4 regions of the Cupriavidus sp. GW822-FHT02D05 genome follow, and region 1 is predicted to be linked to each of the others. Evidence: predicted binding sites of a transcription regulator. Region 1 holds the regulator's gene; each other region holds the start of a gene.
What was found. The regulator sigma-54, encoded in region 1, starts transcription at its own class of promoters, with help from an activator protein. The targets are predictions, from matches to a motif close to TGGCANGNAANCTGCTTT.
Positions count from the first base shown of each region.

Region 2: a site for sigma-54 is predicted at 1,770-1,787, ahead of atzF (allophanate hydrolase). Genes of this name have one in related genera too.
Region 3: a site for sigma-54 is predicted at 2,098-2,115, ahead of AC1RQK_RS14880 (collagen-like triple helix repeat-containing protein). Genes of this name have one in related genera too.
Region 4: a site for sigma-54 is predicted at 2,930-2,947, ahead of AC1RQK_RS36230 (pilin). Genes of this name have one in related genera too.

Region 1 covers NZ_JBXAOE010000013.1:180,947-185,850, reverse strand. Annotated here, with positions in the region: gene lptC (LPS export ABC transporter periplasmic protein LptC) at 1-124, shown strand, start outside; gene lptA (lipopolysaccharide transport periplasmic protein LptA) at 179-823, shown strand; gene lptB (LPS export ABC transporter ATP-binding protein) at 870-1,655, shown strand; gene AC1RQK_RS19095 (RNA polymerase factor sigma-54) at 1,791-3,266, shown strand; gene hpf (ribosome hibernation-promoting factor, HPF/YfiA family) at 3,316-3,666, shown strand; gene ptsN (PTS IIA-like nitrogen regulatory protein PtsN) at 4,050-4,505, shown strand; gene hprK (HPr(Ser) kinase/phosphatase) at 4,541-4,904, shown strand, end outside.
Region 2 covers NZ_JBXAOE010000017.1:105,836-110,739, forward strand. Annotated here, with positions in the region: gene AC1RQK_RS22735 (tripartite tricarboxylate transporter substrate binding protein) at 1-366, opposite strand, end outside; gene AC1RQK_RS22740 (LysR substrate-binding domain-containing protein) at 513-1,499, shown strand; gene atzF (allophanate hydrolase) at 1,832-3,685, shown strand; gene uca (urea carboxylase) at 3,699-4,904, shown strand, end outside.
Region 3 covers NZ_JBXAOE010000010.1:33,788-38,691, forward strand. Annotated here, with positions in the region: gene AC1RQK_RS14875 (collagen-like triple helix repeat-containing protein) at 127-1,575, opposite strand; gene AC1RQK_RS14880 (collagen-like triple helix repeat-containing protein) at 2,278-3,453, shown strand; gene AC1RQK_RS14885 (Flp family type IVb pilin) at 3,809-3,997, shown strand; gene AC1RQK_RS14890 (A24 family peptidase) at 3,998-4,504, shown strand; gene AC1RQK_RS14895 (TadE/TadG family type IV pilus assembly protein) at 4,592-4,904, shown strand, end outside.
Region 4 covers NZ_JBXAOE010000042.1:5,453-10,356, reverse strand. Annotated here, with positions in the region: gene AC1RQK_RS36240 (hypothetical protein) at 1-372, shown strand, start outside; gene AC1RQK_RS36235 (PglL family O-oligosaccharyltransferase) at 399-2,270, opposite strand; gene AC1RQK_RS36230 (pilin) at 2,374-2,841, opposite strand; gene AC1RQK_RS36225 (TerC family protein) at 3,247-3,942, opposite strand; gene sucD (succinate--CoA ligase subunit alpha) at 4,249-4,904, opposite strand, start outside.

The DNA.
Region 1 (4,904 bases):
CGGCCCGTCGGTGATGACCGCCAACGGCCTGGTCTTCAACAATGTCACTCGCGAAGTACAATTGCTGGGTAACGTACGCGGCACCATCATCACGGGGCCGCCGCCGGCGAGTCCCACGAAGTAGCCCCGAAGCCGCCCGCGGGCACCAACCGCCCGCGTCAACCGCCATCACGCCAACATGAATCCATTCCCGACGACTTCGTCCTGTCTGCGCCGCAGCACGGCCGCTTTGCTGACGCTGGCCGCCGTCCTGGGCCTCACGCTGGCCGCGCCCGCCAGCGCCGAAAAGGCCGACCGCGAAAAGCCGCTGGTCCTGGAGGCCGACAATGCCAGCTACGATGACGTCAAGCAGGTCTATGTACTGACTGGCAACGTGGTGCTGACCAAGGGCACCATGGTGCTCAAATCCGACGCAGCCGAAGTCCGTACCGATCCCGAGGGCTACCAGTACGCGGTCGCGACCTCCAAGGGCGGCAAGCAAGCCTATATCCGGCAGAAGCGCGACAACGTCGACGAGTACATCGATGGCTGGGGCGACCGCATCGAATATGACGGCAAGCAGGAGTTGTCCAAGCTGATCGGGCGCGCCCGCATGGCCCGCCTGGCCGGCGCCAAGCTGGTCGACGAGATCCGCGGCGCGGTGATCACCTATGACAGCCGCAACGAGTTCTACACGGCCAGCGGCGGCGCCGAGAACGCGACCGCGGGCAGCCCGTCGGGCCGCGTGCGCGCCGTGTTGTCGCCGCGCCAGGAGCAGCCCGCCAGCGGTGCCGCAGCCAATCCGCTGCCGCTCAAGCCGGCAGCTGCCCCCGTCAACCCCTGACCTGACGCCGCCACGTCCCTGATCCACGGATTCTGACTTCACCTTCATGACCGCTACCCAAACCGCACCGTCCCAGCCCGCCACCCTGAAGGACAGCAGCACGCTGGTCGTGCGCCACCTGAAGAAGCGCTACGGCTCGCGCACCGTGGTCAAGGACGTGTCGCTCGACGTGAAGAGCGGCGAGGTGGTCGGCTTGCTGGGCCCCAACGGCGCGGGCAAGACCACGTCGTTCTACATGATCGTGGGGCTGGTGGCGCTGGACGAAGGCGATATCGTGCTCGACGACAAACACATCAGCGGCCTGGCCATCCATGAGCGAGCACGCATGGGCCTGTCCTACCTGCCGCAGGAAGCCTCCGTGTTCCGCAAGCTCAATGTGCAGGAGAACATCCGCGCAGTGCTGGAGCTGCAGCTCAACGATGGCAAACCCCTGGGCAAGGCCGAGATCGAGCGCCGGCTGGACACCCTGCTGGATGACCTGCAGATTGCCCACCTGCGCGACAACCCGGCGCTGTCGCTGTCCGGCGGCGAGCGCCGCCGCGTGGAAATCGCCCGCGCGCTGGCCTCCGCGCCGCGCTTCATCCTGCTCGACGAGCCCTTCGCCGGCGTCGACCCGATCGCGGTTGGCGAAATCCAGCGCATCGTCAGCTTCCTCAAGGCACGCAATATCGGCGTGCTGATCACCGACCACAACGTGCGCGAGACGCTAGGCATCTGCGACCACGCCTACATCATCAGCGAAGGCGCGGTGCTGGCGTCCGGGCAGCCTGAGGACATCATCGCCAACGAGTCGGTGCGCAAGGTCTACCTGGGCGAGAACTTCCGCATGTAAGGGCGCGCGGCGCCTGCCGCGCATCGCCCCCCGGGCGGCTTCGGTGTCGCCTTTTATCCTTCAAACGATCATAGCGACACCAGCGATAGCAATTTCCGTTCCATCAGTACGGAAGTTGGGCATAAAATAGGTCGCATGAAACCGTCGCTACAGCTCCGCCTCTCGCAGCATCTCGCGCTTACGCCGCAACTCCAGCAGTCGATCCGGCTGCTGCAACTGTCCACGCTTGAACTGCAGCAGGAAGTGGAACAGGCGCTGACCGAGAACCCCTTGCTCGAGCGTGAGAACGACTGGCTGGACAGCCCGTTGCGCGTGTCTTCGGACGGCTCGGTGAACCTGCAGAGCGCGCCCGCGCCAGCGCCCGCCGATGGCCAGGGCACCAGCGAGAACCGCCCCGATGGCGCGCCCGAAGCCGACGACAGCTACTCTGACAGCAATGAGGATTACGGCAGCGACTGGAGCCTGGACGACTTCGCCCGCCGCCCGCAAGGCGAAGACGACGAAAAAACCCCGATGCAGCTGCGCGACGCCGAGCCCACGCTGCGTGAACACCTCATGGAACAGCTGGCGCCGCTCAAGATTTCCCTGCGCGACAAAGGGCTGGCTATCTTCCTGGTCGAGTCCCTGGACGATGACGGCTACCTGAGCACCACGCTCGAGGAAATCTGCAGCGAGCTGCCGGAGGAGCTCGAGTTCGAGGTCGACGAGATCCAGGCTGTGCTCACGCTGCTGCAGAGCTTCGATCCGCCGGGCGTCGGGGCACGCAACGCCGCCGAGTGCCTGGCGCTGCAATTGCGCAGGCTCAAGCATCCGCAGCGCGAACTGGCGCTGAGCATCGTCACCAACCACCTCGAGCTGCTGGCGGTGCGCGATTACACGCGCCTTAAAAAGGCGCTGCAAGTGGACGAACCGGAACTCAAGGCCGCACATGAACTGATCCGCTCGCTCGCGCCCTATCCCGGCCATGCCTACAGCCGGCCAGAAGCGGACTTCGTGGTGCCTGATGTTTTTGTTCGAAAATTGAGCGGCGGATGGATCGCCCACCTCAACCCGGATGTGATGCCGCGGCTACGCATCAACGACATGTACGCGCAGATTTTGCGCGGTGCAAAAGGCGATGCAGGCGCGGCCGGACTGCAGCAAAAGCTGCAGGAAGCACGCTGGTTGATCAAGAATATCCAGCAAAGGTTCGACACGATATTGCGCGTCGCACAAGCCATTGTCGAACGTCAAAAGAACTTCTTCACCCACGGTGAAATTGCGATGCGCCCCTTGGTTTTGCGGGAGATTGCCGATACACTGGGTTTACACGAGTCCACCATCTCTCGGGTGACTACCAATAAATACATGGCAACGCCGATGGGGACTTTCGAGCTGAAGTATTTTTTTGGCTCTCACGTATCCACAGAAACCGGCGGCGCGGCCTCATCAACGGCAATCCGTGCGTTGATCAAGCAATTGATAGGAGCCGAAGACGCTAGGAACCCCTTGTCCGATAGCCGGATTGCCGAATTGCTCGGCGAGCAAGGCTTTGTGGTAGCACGGCGTACCGTTGCCAAATACCGCGAAGCGCTCAAGATTCCCGCGGTCAATCTCCGTAAGACTTTGTAGCCGAGCTGCATCGCCTGCCTGATGCAGCTCTTTCAGAAGGAGAAACGCTATGAACTTCAAGATCAGTGGACACCACTTGGACATCACGCCCCCTCTGCGTGAGTACGTGGAAACGAAACTGGAGCGTATCGTCAGGCATTTCGATCAAGTCATTGGCGTAAGTGTGCTGCTCTCTGTCGACAATACAAAAGAAAAGGACCGGCGGCAGTACGCGGAAATCAATCTACATCTCAAGGGCAAGGACATCTTTGTCGAAGCGCATCATGAAGACCTGTATGCCGCTATCGACGCACTGGTCGACAAGCTCGACCGGCAGGTGATTCGCCACAAGGATCGCGTGCAGAGCCACGACCGTGAAGCGGTCAAGTATCAGATGGCCGCATCGCAGATGCAGCAATGACCGTGCCTGGCGGCCCACATACCGGGCCGTCGGTGTCAGTCCCTTGAAAAATGGAATCAAGCCGCGCCCAGAGCGCGGCTTTTTCGTTGCAGCCTACCCGATCGGGCCACACAGGGGATTCCGCAACGCATATGTACCAGTGTATGCTGTGCAATACATGGTTGACCGGCCTAGCCATTCCGGTGCATGCAGCACCGCTTGAGCGCATCGGCTATTGCAATGCACAAAGCGGAAGCGGGCCTGCTCTATAATGGCCAGACGCCCGACACCGGCATGGGGGGACACCCGGTGGAAACCTCGGGCCTTGGTTTTTTACCTCTTTCCGCCCGGTGGGACGCCTCCTGGCCCCGGGCCTGCTTACTAGAAAACCCTGCGCATTCCACATGAATCGTTTGGCTAAATTGCTGCCACCCGGCAACATCAACCTCGACGTCAGCGTCACCAGCAAGAAGCGCGTGTTCGAACAGGCCGGGCTCCTCTTCGAGAACAACCATGGCGTAGCGCGCGCGACCGTGACCGACAACCTGTTCGCCCGCGAGTCGCTCGGGTCCACCGGCCTGGGCGCGGGGGTTGCGATCCCCCACGGCCGCATCAAGGGACTGAAGCAGCCACTGGCCGCCTTCATGCGCCTGGCCGAGCCGATCCCCTTCGAGTCGCCCGACGGCAAGCCGGTCGCGCTGCTGATCTTCCTGCTGGTGCCCGAACAGGCCACCCAGCAGCATCTGGAAATTCTCTCCGAGATCGCCCAGTTGCTGTCCGACCGCGAGATGCGCGAAGGACTGGCTACCCTGCCCACCCCCGACGACGTGCACCAGTTGCTGACGCAATGGCACCCTTGATCCGGCACTGAAAGCCCGTCCCTGAAAGCACCCGAATGGAACTCACTGGCGTCACCTCGCAGTCGATCTTCGACGACAACGCAGCCGATATCAAACTCTCCTGGGTAGCAGGACTGGAGGGTGCGGACCGGGCCTTCGATGTCGAGTTCGCGCGTGAAGCCACGTCCGCGGCCGATCTCGTCGGCCACTTGAACCTGATCCACCCGAACCGGATCCAGGTGCTGGGCAAGCCCGAAATCACGTATTACCAGCGCCTCGATGACGAGATGCGCAAGCGCCAGATGGGCGAGCTGATCCTGCTGGAGCCGCCGTTCCTGGTGATCGCCGACGGCATGGAGCCGCCGCCCGACCTGGAACTGCGCTGCACGCGCTCGTCCACACCGCTGTTCACCACGCCGG
Region 2 (4,904 bases), on a different contig from region 1:
CAGCATGCCAAGCTGCGAGAAGCGCGTCACCGAGATCGGCACCTGGCCGATGGTGTAGCCGTCCGGCTTGGCGCGGGCCAGTGCCTTGGTGCCGATCATGCCCGATGCGCCGGCGCGGTTTTCCACCACGATGGATTGCTTGAGTACGCCGGACGCCACCTGGCACAGCGCGCGCATGGACTGGTCGGCGGTGCCGCCAACGGGCCACGGGCAGATGAAGGTGATGGGCCGGTCCGGATAGTCGGCGGCACGTGCGAGGCCCGGCAGCAACAGGCCGGCACTGCCAGCCGTCGCAGCCGTGGCGGCAGCGGCGCCGCTGATGAGCAGGCGGCGCCGCCCGTGGTTGATGCCGTGGGGTGCGGTCATGTGTCGTCCTCGCAGGGTGTCGTTATTGGAGTCATGGGCTGGTGGCAACGTCCACCGGTCAGGCTGGATTGTGGCAAAGCCATTCATAACAATCCAATCAATCATCGGAATGGCTTCATAACCTTAAAGTTAAGTAGAATCGTGGCATGCCCCAGATCGACCGCGCCCTGCGCTCCAATATCAAGCTACGCCACCTGCAACTGGTGGTGGCGCTGGACGAGTTCCGCCATCTCGGCCATACCGCCGAGTTCCTCTCCGTCAGCCAGCCAGCCGTCTCCAAGATGCTCACCGAGGTGGAGAAGACGCTAGGCCTGACGCTCTTCACGCGCTCCACCCGCGGCACCGAGCCCACGCTGGCGGGCGCGTCGCTGGTGCGTTTTGCCCGCTCGGTGCTGGCGCAATATGAGCGCACGCGCGACGAGATCGCCGCGGAGGCCAGCGGCGCCGCCGGGCGCACCCGGGTGGGATCGATGGGCGCGGCCCTGCCGGTGCTGCTGGCGCAAGCCATAGGCCTGCTCAAGCAGCGCTCGGCCCAGGCCACCGTGCTGGTGGAGGAGGGCGACCTGCCCCACCTGCTGCCCAAGCTGCGCATCAGCGAACTGGACCTGATCGTGGGGCGGCTGGAGCCTGGCTACGCCGCCCCGGACCTCATCACCGAGCCGCTCTATAACGAGCCGATGGTGGCGGTGGTGCGCAGCGGCCACGCGCTGGCAAGCAAGCGTGCACCGGGCTGGGCGGACCTGGCCGGCATGCCTTGCGTGGTGCCGCCGCCATGGGCCTCGCTACGGGTCAAGATCGAGCAGGAGTTCTACCGCTTTGGGTTGCAGCCACCAACCGACCTGATCGAGTCGTCGTCCTACCTTGGCATCACCACCTTCGTCTCCCAGCTAGATGCCGTGGGCTTCCTGGCCAGGTCGGTGGGGCAGCAGTTCGAGCGGGAAGGCCGCTTCCATATCCTGCCCATGGACATAGCGCTGGAGCTGCCGCCAGTGGGCGTGATCACGCTGCGCGAGGGGCGGCCCACGCCCAGCAGCATCCAGCTGGTCGAATGCCTGCGGGCAGCGGCCGGGCAATTGGCCGCGCCGCCGGCCGGTGCGAAGAGGCCGGCGCGCGCGCCGCGGCGCACGAAATAGCCAGCCCGCCGCGATCAGCGCGGCCTGGCCAGCAGGTACTTCGCCAGCGCGTGAAACGCCGGGATAAACCAAGCGCTAGCGGAGCCGGCCCACGACGCACCACATTGCGGCTCGGTCGTTCCCACAGGCACTGTTTAGGTCCACGCAAGCCGCCCCATGGTGCGGCTTGCGCGGGTGCCCTGCATGCGTATTCGGCCCGCGAAGGCGCCCTGGTGACCAATCTCCCTGATATGTAAGAGGAACACATTTGAATACATTTTCCTTCTTACATGGCATGTCTCCTGCTTTGTTGGTCTGCAACGCCCTCATGTATACAACCTGGGATACAAGCGATGACCAGCAAGACGCCTCTGCGCCGATCCGCCGCCAGGCTTGGCAGTTGCCGAACGCTGCCTGACTGGCAACAGCTCTACAAGACGCGAGGCGCCTCGCCCGCGGACGCGCTGGCGCCGTTCCTGGACCTGGACGCAGCGGACCCGGCCTGGATCGCGCGGCTGGATGCGGCGCGGCTGCAGTCCCAGCTAGCTGCGCTGGCCGCGCGCGTTGAAGAAGCGGGCGGCAAGCTCGATGCGTTTCCCCTCTACGGCGTGCCGTTCGTGGTGAAAGACAACATCGACGTGGCAGGGTGGCCCACCACGGCGGCGTGTCCCGCGTTTGCGTATGTGGCCGAGCGCGATGCCGGCGCGGTGGCGCGGCTGCGCGCGGCCGGGGCCATTGTGGTGGCCAAGGCTAACCTGGATCAGTTCGCCACGGGCCTGGTGGGCGTGCGTTCGCCTTACGGCGCGGTGCCCAACACCTTCGATGCGGCATATGTCAGCGGTGGCTCCAGTTCGGGCTCGGCGTCTTCGGTGGCGCGCGGCTGGGTGCCGTTCTCACTCGGGACCGATACGGCGGGCTCGGGGCGCATTCCCGCGGCATTCAACAATATCGTGGGCCTCAAGCCGACCCGGGGCTGGCTCTCCAGCGCCGGCGTGGTGCCGGCCTGCCGCACGCTGGACTGCGTCTGCGTGTTTGCGCTGACGGTCGACGATGCCGCGCTGGTGGCGGAGATCGCCGGCGGCTTCGACCACGACGATCCTTACTCGCGCACCTATCCGCAGAGCGCGCCTGCCGCGCTGGCGCCATCGCCCGTGCTGGGCATTCCCGATGCGCCGGCATTCTTTGGCGATACGCAGGCGCAGGCCAGTTTCGAGCAAGCGCTGACGGACTTGCAGGCCATGGGCGCCAAGCTGGTGCCGATTGATTTTTCGCCATTCGCCGAGTTGGCCGCACTGCTCTACCAGGGGCCATGGGTGGCCGAACGCTTCCTGGCGGTGAGCCAGCTTCACGCCAGCCAGCCGGAAGCCATCGATCCGGTCGTTCGCGTGATCGTGGAGGAAGCGGGCCGCTATAGCGCGATGGACGCGTTCAGCGCCGAGTACCGGCGCGCGGCGCTGACCCGCGCTATCCACCTGGCGCTGGCAACGGTCGATGCGCTGGTGGTGCCGAGCGCGCCGTCGATCTATACGCTGGCCGCGGTGCAGGACGATCCGATCCGCCTGAACGCGCGGCTTGGCACCTATACCAACTTCGCCAACCTGGCTGACCTGTCGGCGCTGGCGCTGCCGGCCGGTGCGCGCGAGGACGGCCTGCCTGCCGGCATCACGCTGATTGCCCCGGCCTGGGCGGACCGCGCGTTGGCCCGCTTTGGCCGGCAGTGGCAGACGGCGCAAGCGTTGCCGCTGGGCGCCACCGGGCGGGCTTGTCCCGTTGGTGCGCAGCGCGCGACGCCGGTCACGCCGGGATCGGTGCGGCTGGCCGTGGTCGGCGCCCACCTTAGCGGCATGCCGCTTAACCATCAACTGCTCACGCGCCACGCGGCCTTTGTGGAGGCTTGCAACACGGCGCCGTGCTACCGGCTTTATGCGCTGGCGGACACGATCCCGCCCAAGCCCGGGCTGGTGCATATCGGCACAGGGCAGGGCGCGCCGATCGAAGTCGAGCTCTGGGATGTGCCACTGGCCAGCTTTGGCGCCTTCGTCGCGGAGATTCCCGCGCCCCTTGGCATCGGCAAGCTGCTGCTGGAAGACGGCCGGCAAGTTACCGGGTTCATCTGCGAACCCCGAGGCCTGGAAGGCGCCAGCGATATCACGGCATTTGGCGGCTGGCGCGCCTATCTCGCCAGCGCGGACGCCAACGCAACCTGACCCGGGAGCGCCGATGTTCCACACCGTACTGATCGCCAATCGTGGCGAGATCGCCGTGCGGGCCATTCGCACCCTGCGTGCGCTAGGTATCAAGAGCGTGGCCGTGTATTCGGATGCCGATCGCAATGCCGCGCATGCCCGGCTGGCCGATTTGGCCGTGCCGCTGGGTGGCGAGCGTGCGGCGGATAGCTACCTGGTGGCCGAGCGCGTGCTGCAAGCCGCGTTGGATACCGGCGCCCAAGCCGTTTTCCCCGGCTACGGCTTTCTGTCGGAGAGCGCGGCGTTTGCCGAGGCCTGCGAGGCGGCGGGCCTGGTGTTCATTGGCCCGACGCCGCACCAGCTCCGCGAGTTCGGGCTCAAGCACCGGGCGCGCGAGCTGGCCGCCGAAGCGGGGATACCGATGACGCCCGGCACCGGCCTGCTCTCCAGCGTGGAGCAAGCCCTGCGGGAGGCCGCGCGCATCGGCTATCCCGTCATGCTCAAGAGCACGGCCGGCGGGGGCGGTATCGGCCTGTCGCGCTGCGCTGATGACGCCGAGCTGAGCGCGGCCTTTGACAGCGTGCAGCGGCTGGGCGAGCAATTCTTCAAGGATGGCGGCGTCTTTATCGAGCGCTGCCTGGACCGCGCGCGGCATATCGAGGTGCAGATCTTTGGAGATGGCGCGGGCCGCGTGGTGGCGCTGGGCGAGCGGGATTGCTCCACGCAGCGCCGCAACCAGAAGGTGGTGGAGGAAACCCCGGCACCGCACCTGAGCGAGACCACACGCCACGCGCTGCATCGGGCCGCGATCCAGCTGGGCGAATCGGTGCGCTACCGCTCTGCCGGCACGGTGGAGTTCATCTACGACGTGGAGCGGGAGGATTTCTACTTCCTGGAGGTCAATACCCGGCTGCAGGTGGAGCATCCCGTGACCGAGCTGGTGACCGGGCTGGACCTGGTCGCGTGCATGCTGAAGGTGGCCGCGGGCGATGCGCTGGACTGGGATGCCATCTCCCGCCCGCCGCAGGGTGCGGCCATGGAGGTGCGGCTCTATGCGGAGGATCCGCTCAAGCAGTTCCAGCCCTCGCCGGGCACGTTGACCGAGGTGGCCTTTCCGGACGGCGTGCGCGTCGACGGCTGGGTCGAGACCGGCACGGAGGTGTCTGCCTTTTACGATCCGCTGCTGGCCAAGCTGATTGTCCACGGCCCCACCCGCGCTGCCGCGCGCGCAAGGCTCGCG
Region 3 (4,904 bases), on a different contig from region 1:
TACCCTTGGCGCTGCTGCGTGGCCGATCGCGTTCTCTTTTAAAAGGGGCGCGTCGAACGCGCCCCCTTTTTTTAATTCTTACATGCAGGCGCACGAAGCGCGAAGCATGTATTGCCTGCTTGACACTTAGCGCTTGCCGCCGAGGCCGCCCAGCAGGCCACTCACGAGGCCGGTAACCGGCGCCAGTGCGTTGTTGCCCGAGCCGCTGCCGCTGCCTGCGCCATTGCCGCCGGTGACACCAGCGACGATGCCGGTAACCGGTGCGAGCGCATTGCCTGCGCCGCCACCCGAGGCACCGCCAGCTGCGCCGGTGACCGTGCTCACCACGCCGCTGACAAGGTTGGTGACAGGCGCGAGCGGGCTGCTTGCGCTGCCGCTGCCGAGGCCGCCGGTGAGCCCGCCGGTCAGGCCACTGACCAGGCTGGTGACGGGCGCGAGCGGGCCGCTCGCGCTACCACTGCCCAGGCCGCCGGTGAGCCCGCCCGTCAGGCCGCTGACCAGGTTGGTGACAGGCGCGAGCGGGCCGCTTGCGTTGCCACCCGTCAGACCACCCGTGAGGCCGCCCAGCAGGCTCGTGACCGGCGCCAGCGGGTTGCCAGTACCCGTGCCGCTCGGGTTGTAGGCCACGCCGCCAAGCGCGGCCACCGTGCTGCCCGCGCCAGCGACGATGCCGCCCACGCCCGACACCACCGGCGTGTTGGTCTGCTTGATTGTGTTGCCCGCCGTGGCCAGGCCGCCGCCAAGCGTCGCCAGGAGATTGTTGACCGGAGCTCCCAGGCCGGTTGCCGCCCCGAGCGTCTGCGTGGTGCTGGTGAGTTGCGAGGTGAGCGGCACGATGAGCCTGCTGACGCCGCCGGTGAGCTGCTCCACGGGGCCGGTCGAGAGGGCCGCGCCGAGCTGGGCGCCCGCGCCATTGACCGCGGTGCCGACTTGCGAAACCAGTGAGCCCACCGGTGTGGTGACGGCTGCCAGGGGCGACAGCGGACCGCTGCCCAGGCCGCTGACGAGCGAGCCGGCGTTGGTCACGGCATTGCCCACCTGACTGACTACGCCGCCGGTGCTTGCCACCGTGGTGCCGAGCGGGTTGGTGGCATTAGGGATGTTGCCCAGGCCGTTTTGCACGCCGTTGCCCAGGGTGCTGACCGCGGCGCCGAGCGAACCGACCACGCCACCCAGGCCATCCTTGGATTGGGTCGAGAGAATCGGCAGGTTGGTGTTCTTGATCTGCGTGCCGAGGTCGCTCACAGCGTTGCCGGCGGAGGTCACGACGCCACCCGCCTGATCGACGATCTTGCTGGTCGGCGTCAGCGCGGCCGTGTTGCCACCGTTATTGCCACCGTTGTTTCCGCCATTGTTGCCGCCGTTGTTCCCACCGTTATTGCCGCCGTTGCTGCCACCGCCCGTGCTGGCGTTGGTGCCGCTGCCGCCGGCGGTGCCTGCGCTGGTACCGCCGCCATTGCCGGTGCCCGCACCACTGCCGGTATCCATGGACGTTGTGCCACCACCACTTGCGCAACCGCCAAGTGCCAACAGCGAGCCGAGCAGTGCCGTGATGAGGATCTGTTGAGTACGCATGACCTTTTCCCTTTTTTCTTCCCGTCGTGAAATCACGGAGCGCGTGGCGCCTGCCGTGGTGTCACTCCATAGCGCAAAGGGTGTGCCAGTGCGTGCCAGCATGCCGCCGGCTCGTGCGCGGACGCCGGATAAAAACGCGCCAAGCCTTGCCGCGCTTGGGTTTGAAGAGGATGAGACATAGCCGGTAAAGGACCAGACATGAGCGCGCTGTGCGGTGTTTCAGTGTTACGCGTTACGTAACGCCGCGGCGCCGATACGGAACAACGCGGACTTGTTCCCTGCGCCGCTGCCGCATGCCACCGTGTCGGCAACGTGTGGGCAGGCGGTGCGTGCGCAGTTGCGCATCGGGAACATCGAGGGGGGAACATGTTACGTAGCACGTAACACGCCGCGCGGCTTGGGGGCGCCTTGCTGTGCAACGTGACGCGTGACTGGCCCATGTTCGCCATCCCGCGTCAATCAACGGTTTGCGCGGCGGCGCCAGCGGTGATGGCCTGCCTTGCCGACAGCGTGCCATGCAGCTGGCACGCAGCTTGCGGTATTGACTCCCGACAAGCGCGGCGCACAGCGCGGCGCGGAGCAAACGCCTTCGTCGTATTGCGGTATTGCGTTCCGCGCTCAAGGCTTCGCATGCATCGTCCAAGAGCCAATTCGATTGCAGTTCCAAAGGAGAACCTTCCGCGAGGAAGACCAGGAGATCCCATGAAAGCGCATTTCGCCCCGATGTCATCCATGACCCTCGCCTGTGCCGCCGCACTGTTGCTGCTGGCAGGTTGCTCCTCCGGCGGATCCGGCAGCGGCGTGAGCCCCAGCGCCGTCACGCCAACCACGCCCCCTCCGAATACACCGGCTGCGACGCCCGACACCACGCCCACCGCCAAGGTCACTGAAGGCGTGGGCAATACGGTGGTGGCAGCGGGCAATGCGGTGAGCGATATCGGCAAGCAGATCCAGGCTGCGCAAGTGCCGCTGCTGCCTGACGCCACGCGCAACGCGCTCGGCGGCGTAGTGGTAAATGCGGGGAACACGGTTGGCACGCTAGGCGTGGGTGTGCGCGACGGCCTTGGCAAGATGGGTGCAGTCACCGATCCGCTTGGCATCACCGTGTCCAGCACGGGCAACGTGGTGCAGAAAGCCGGCGTCACGGTATCGAGCGCGGGCGATCTCGTGAGCAGCCTCGGCACCGGGCAACTGGCGCCGCTAGGCGCGGTGACCACACCCGTGGGCGGCCTGGTCAATCAGGTTGGCGGCGCGGTGACGATGGCCGGTGGCAAGCTCGGCGAGGCGCTCTCGACCGGCCCCGTGGCGCAAGTCACCGGCAGCGTGAGCAAGGTGATCGTGCCGCTGACCACGCAGGTTACCACCGCTACGCAAACGGTTGGCGGAGCCACCGGCCTTGGCGCGCCGCTGGACAAGCTGCTGGCAACCCTTGGCAACTCCGTGGCCAGCGGCGGCAGCCTGCTGACCAATACCCAGGCCCCATTGGTCTCCAGCCTCGGCGGTGTCGTGACCGAGGCCGGCAAGACCGTCGCCGGGGCCGGCGTGCTGGTGCACGGCAACGGCACCGGCGGCAATCCGCTCGGCGGGTTGCTCGGCAACCTGCCTCTTGGCGGCATCGCGGGCGGTTCCAGCTCGGGCACGGGCGCAGGCGCGGCAGGCATGCTGGCTCCCGTGACAGGCTTGCTGGGGGGCGTGACGGGTGGTGCTGCCGCGGGCACTGGCACTGCCGGCGCGCTGGGACCTTTGGCCGGTTTGCTGGCGCCTGTGACGGGCGTGCTGAGCGGCGCGCGCAACGCTGCAGCGGGTGCGGCTACGACGACATCGAGCACGCCGAACACGCCGGGGCTGACCAATCTGCTCGGTGGCCTGGCTCGTTAATTGTTGATCTGAATACGTCGAATACGTCGATACGTCTTTACGGTGCGCAGTTGTCCTTACCCCGCGGCTGCGCATCCTTTTACATCACACCGCGCCAAATGGCTCACCCGAACGGGTGTGGTATTTGACGCGAGTAGAACTTTTGCTCTTTAAAAAACACTGTTTTCAAACGGACGTCAGCCATTATGCTGAGACAACTATAACTCCAAGGGGGGGTATGGTTGATACATGGCTTTGATCTATAAATTGTTCACCAGCGTTACCGCTCGGTACTAACCTGGCCACAAGAGCGAGGCGGTATCGGAGGGGTAAGCGGACGCTGCGTGATGACATAAATTAAAATCGGAGTGACATCATGAAAAACGCTTTGGCACGCTTTCTTCGGGACGAACAAGGGGCAACCGCAATCGAGTACGGGTTGATTGCGGGACTCATTGCTCTGGCTCTTATCGGCACGGTCACCCAACTAGGCACTGACGTCAGTGCTCTGTTCACTCGCTTGAGCAGCAAGGTTACGGCCATTCTTCCCGCATCCGGTGGCTAAGTGTTAGCCCTAATTGCCGCGTTATTCTGCGCGGCAGTCATCTGGACCGATTTCGCTTATCGCAAAGTACCAAATGCCGTGCTGGTTGCCACGATTGTGGCAATGAGCCTGGCGCTTGCGTTCGGGCCGCCTCCTGAGCCTGGGGTGGCTTCCCGGCTGCTCGGCTTTCTGGCGGGCCTGCTGGTCATGTTGCCGGTTTATGCACTCGGCCGCATGGGCGCGGGCGACATCAAGTTCTTCGCCGTCACAGGCTTGTTCACTGGCCCCATGGGGCTGGTGACGGTATGGGTCGTCGGCAGCCTGCTGGCGCTTGCGCATGCCTTGCTGGTGCGCATGCAAGCTGGCGCGGTCTGGGCTGTATGGCGAGACCATTTCACAAGCTTGTTGCAGCGAGGCGGCGGCATGAGCGTCCCCGGTGCGGTGCGCCATACAGCGGAGGAGCGCGGCATTCCGTACGCCGCGTACCTTGCGATCGGTTTGTTGGTCTGGATGATTTTGGGAAGGTAGCTGCCGCGCGGGCGAGGGGCTGTTAGCCAACCGCCTGTCGCCCGCGCCACCGGTCGGCGCAAAAAGTAAAAGATAACCGGGTGAAGTATGCCATTGCGGGGAAACCATGCCGTGCGGACGCGCTCGTCCGGAACGGCTGCGCTTGAATTTGCCATCGTGCTGCCGGTTCTTCTGGCTGTCGTGATCGGCATTGTCTATTTCGGCATCGTGCTGGCCCTGCAGCAGACACTGACGCTTGCTGCGGAAGAAGGTGCCCGTGCAGCCCTGCGTTACCCCAGTGGGGCATCGGCCAATAACGCGGCTGCCACGCAAGCCTTGCGGGTGAGCGCGGCTTCGACGACGGCTTTGGCTGTGCTGCCTGCCTCAATCAGCAGCGTCATTCCCACCGCCAATATTGCGC
Region 4 (4,904 bases), on a different contig from region 1:
AACTGCCGCCAGTTCGCCTTTGGACAGGTGGGTGGCGTCACCGCCAACCAGGCGGCCGCCAATAGCGCGGTAGGCAGCGCCGTGGTGGGCACCGCGCTGGGCGCGGCGGCCGGCGCGGCCTTCAATGGCGGCACGGGCGCGGCGGTGGGCGCGGGTGTCGGCCTGCTCACCGGCGCGGCGGTAGGGGCAGGCAACGCCCAATATGCCGGCTATGGCAGCCAGCGCCAGTACGACGCTGCGTATGTGCAATGCATGTACGCAAGCGGCAACCGGGTGCCGGTCTACGGGCGCATGGCCTCGGCCCCGCGTCCGGCTGCTGCGCCAACGTATTACTATCCGCCTCCGCCGCCCCCGGGCTACGCCCCGCAATAAGCTGGCGCGGCGCAGCTTAGGAAGGCTCACCCCGGTTTGCGTTTAGCGCGCAGCTGCACCCAGTCGCAGAAATCCCGCGGCCGCGCCGCCGCGTCGACTTCGGCGCAGGCGCGGGCAAGTTCCGCGAACTGGTTAGCCTCATCCCCCGCAAAGTAAAAGCGCAGGCGCTCCAGCCACGCCCGGGCCTGCACCGGGTCGCCGGTCAGCGCCATCAGCCAGGCGGTGCGCGAGATCAGCGTCGGGGTCGGCAACAGGTGCACCGCGGCGATATGGGCGCCAAGCAACTGCGCCGCGTTCTCCGGCGTGATCTTGGCCTCTTCGATCGCGTCCGACGCGGCAGCCTGCCGAAACCAGAAGTTCGGCATCGGCAATGCGGCCCGGCGCTCGGCACGGGCGTACTCGCGCGCCTCCGCACGGCGGTAGTCCTGCCACATTGTCGTCAGGATGGCCGCCGCCACGCCGGCGAATGCCAGGCCCGCCAGCACGGTAAACCCGCGCGGCATGCGCAAGCGGCCGAACCCCGATGGTTCCAGCCAGCCCAGCATGAAGCAGAACGGCAGCACGAAATACAAGTAGTGCAGCGGGTACTCCAGCATCGAATGCGCGCACAGCATCGCCAGCCAGGTCAGCACCAGCCCCGCCTGCGCGCGCTCGCGCGCATCCCCGCGCCACAAGCGCTGGCGCGCCACGCGCCATAGCCACGCCAGCAGGCTCAGGAACACGCCCGCCGCGCCGATCACGCCCATCTTGGCCAGCATATCCAGCACGGCATTGTGCGCATGCAGCGACATCTCGACTTTCACGCCCACCTGCGCGAGCTGCTGGAACTGCGCCCAGCCATACTCACCCCATCCCACCCCAAGCCATGGGTGGGCGCGGAACATCGCCCACGCGTGCGTCCACATCGCGGCGCGCCACGAGAGCTGGTCGCCCCCCCGCATCTGCGCCACGGTATCGAAGAGGCGCCAGTCCATCGCCTGTCCAGCGCTCTTGATCGCCGGCTGCAAGACCAGCAGCAAAACCACCATGGCCACCGCGGCAAACGCCAGCCCGGCGGGACGCCGCATGGGGTTGCGCCCGGCGTGGCCGGCGCGCTGCGTGGCGCCGGCGAACCCGCCCGGGTCGCCCGGACCGCCAAACGCCGCCCCGCCCCGCGCCATCCAGGCAGCCACCAGCGCATAAACCGCGGCCAGCCCCACATGCAACACACCCGTGCGCGAGCCGGACAGCACGATCCCGCTCACCAACAGCACCGCCGCCGCCAGCCAGGCCGGCACCCGCAACCACCCGCGCGCCGCCAGCCAGACAGCCGCCGCCAGCGCGATACCTTGCACCGTAGCCTGGTGGTTCGGCTGGTTCAGGTTGCCCCACAGACGGCGGTTATCGTCGTAAAAGTAAGTGGACACCATCCCCAGCGTGTCCGGCTCCAGGCCAAACACCTGCACCCATTGCGCCAGCGTGCCCAGCAGCCCGGCCACCAGCCAGGCGATGGCCAACACATCCACCATCGCCTGCCGCTCCACGGACGACGCGGCACGGCCCTGGCGCCACGCAGCCCACATCACCGCGGCGCCCAGCGCCAGCGAGAGCTCAGTCAGCAACCGGCTGCCCGACACATCAGCCATGCCGGTCAGCGTCTGCGTGATGCCGGTGGCGATCAGCCAGAGGGGAAAGAGGACGATCCAGGGGAACTGGGCGGGAGCGGCCTGGTAGGCCGTGCTCCTGCCTTGCCGCTGTGCCAAGGCGCCCAGCACGATGACGGCGAGCGCAAACAGCAATGCCGAAGTCCATTCGCCATAGAACGTGGCAAGCGGAAGCGTGTGCCGGGAGACCAGCAGCGGTAGCGTGACCGCTACGGCGAGGAAGCTGAGAGGGATGGCTGACCGGGAGGGCAGCATGCGGGGTGCCTTGTTATGCCTTGTGGGCAGAAGGCGGATGATAGCTTGGGGAGTGGGGAAAAAAAAAGCGCCCGAAGGCGCTTTTTCTGAATTTGCCGTTCGGTTAAATCCCGGTCTGTCCCTTAGTACAACCAGCGGCCGTAGCTGAAGCCCAGGTCACGGCGGAAGCAGTGATGGAAGGCGTAAACGTTACTACGCAGCCGCCAACTTGAGCCGAGCCAGTAAGCGTGATCACCCCCGCAGCGTATGCCACGGGAGTAGCTGCTGCCTCATACTTGGGAGCAGGCAGCGCAGTGAAGCCGACTCCAGTATTAGCAGCGCTCAGCGCAGCAAACGAGTCGCACGGTGCGCCGATCACCGCTGCGGGAGCCATTGCATTTTGCTGAACGCACTCTGCAATAGCCTGCTTCATCCCTGCAATTGACGTAACATTTTCAGTCCAGCGAGCACGAGTCACATAATCCTGATACTGCGGAATAGCAATCGCCGCCAAGATACCGATAATCGCAACCACGATCATCAGTTCGATCAGCGTGAAGCCCTTCTGGACTCGGCGGCCCAGTTTTTTCATTTGTTGCACCCGTTGTTGCATGATTGACCCCTCGAAGGAATTTTGGATACAAATCGAAACATCTTGTTTCATGTGATGCTGTACGTTCTTAGCACTTAGCGTGCCAGCGCCGCCAAGTCTTGATGTCTCGTCGGCGAGTGACAATTTTCGCCACTTCAGGCCCTTCCGGGTGTTGATCCCGCGCAAATTTTGTCACTAAGTATGACGCGGCGGGTCAGTAAGCCTACGTTTTGGCTTAAGTCAGTCTGAAACCACACTGAAATCACCGCCGAATCCGCTAAGTGGCCTGCGCTACGGCCCAAAAACAAAACGGGCGGCTCCCGGGCCACCCGTCTGTCCGGCAGTGCCCCAACGAACGGGGCACCACCTCATCTACAAACCCGTCCCAGGACGGGTCACAGCCCATCAGGCCGTCTGTGGCGCTCGCCTGCTCAGCAGCTTGCCAACCACCACCACCAGCGCGGCGCCGATCACGCCGAACACCAGGTGGGCATGCGGCACGTGCATCTCGAACCATGCTGCGTCCACCGGGTCGCTGACCAGCATTTCACCGGCCAGGTAGCCCAGCAGCGCGGCGCCCAGCACGATGATGATGGGGAAGCGGTCCATGACCTTGAGCAGGATGGTGCTGCCGAACACGATCAGGGGGATCGACAGGCCCAGGCCCAGGATCAGCAGCATCAGCTGGCTGCCTTCCGGCCCCTTCTGCGCTGCGGCGGCCACGGCCACCACGTTGTCGAGCGACATCACCAGGTCGGCGATCAGGATGGTGCGGATCGCGGCCCAGATGTTGTCCTTGGCCGAGTGGCCTTCTTCGTCGTCATCGCCGGTGAGCAGTTGCACGCCGATGTAGACCAGCAGGATGGCGCCGACGATCTTCAGGTACGGCAGGCTCAGCAGCTTGACCGCGGCAACCGTGAGCACCACCCGCATGATGATGGCGGCGGCGCTGCCCCAGAAGATGGCCTTCTTCTGCTGGGCGGGCGGGAGGTTGCGGGAGGCCAGCGCGATCACCACGGCGTTGTCGCCGGATAGCACGATGTTGGTCAGGATGATGGATCCCAACGCAATCCAGAAAGCGGTGGAGGACAGCAGTTCCACGGTAAAGCTCCTCGAGTTTCTTAAATTATGATTCGAACGCCACATTGCGTCACCAACAACTGTGCCGCATGCGGAATTTCGGATGTCTGAGTCTTCAGACATGAAGATTTACCGTATCAAGCTTTCGATTCGGTTTCAATCGGCATGTCGCGCACCTTGGGAGATACCCTAGGTAACGGTACTCCAGAATGACATGCCCCCGCACGGAGGCGGGGGCATGGAGAGCCGGTGTGCGGTCGCAGTCACGCGAGCGCTCCGGCTCCGGCAAGCTTTCCCGCCCGGAGGCGGGAGGCTGCAGACCGGTATTTACAGGATCGACTTGAGCAGGCGAGCCATTTCCGACGGGTTCTTGGTGACCTTGATACCGCAGGCTTCCATGATTTCCAGCTTGGCTTGCGCCGTGTCGGCACCGCCCGAGATCAGCGCGCCGGCGTGGCCCATGCGCTTGCCCGGAGGCGCGGTCACGCCAGCGATGAAGCCAACCACCGGCTTCTTCATGTTTTCCTTGATCCAGTAAGCCGCGTTGGCTTCGTCCGGACCACCGATTTCGCCGATCATGACCACGGCGTCCGTTTCGGGATCGTCGTTGAACATCTTCATGATGTCGATGTGCTTCAGGCCGTTGATGGGGTCGCCACCAATGCCGACTGCCGACGACTGGCCCATGCCCAGCGCGGTCAGCTGACCGACTGCTTCATAGGTCAGCGTGCCCGAGCGCGACACCACGCCGATGCGGCCCTTGCGGTGGATGTGGCCCGGCATGATGCCGATCTTGATTTCGTCAGGCGTGATCAGGCCCGGGCAGTTCGGTCCCAGCAACAGGGTCTTCTTGTTGCCCTTGGCCATCTTGTCCTTGAGCTCCATCATGTCGCGCACGGGGATGCCTTCGGTGATGCAGACCACCAGGTCCAGGTCAGCGTCAACGGCTTCCCAGATGGCGGCAGCGGCGCCTGCGGGCGGCA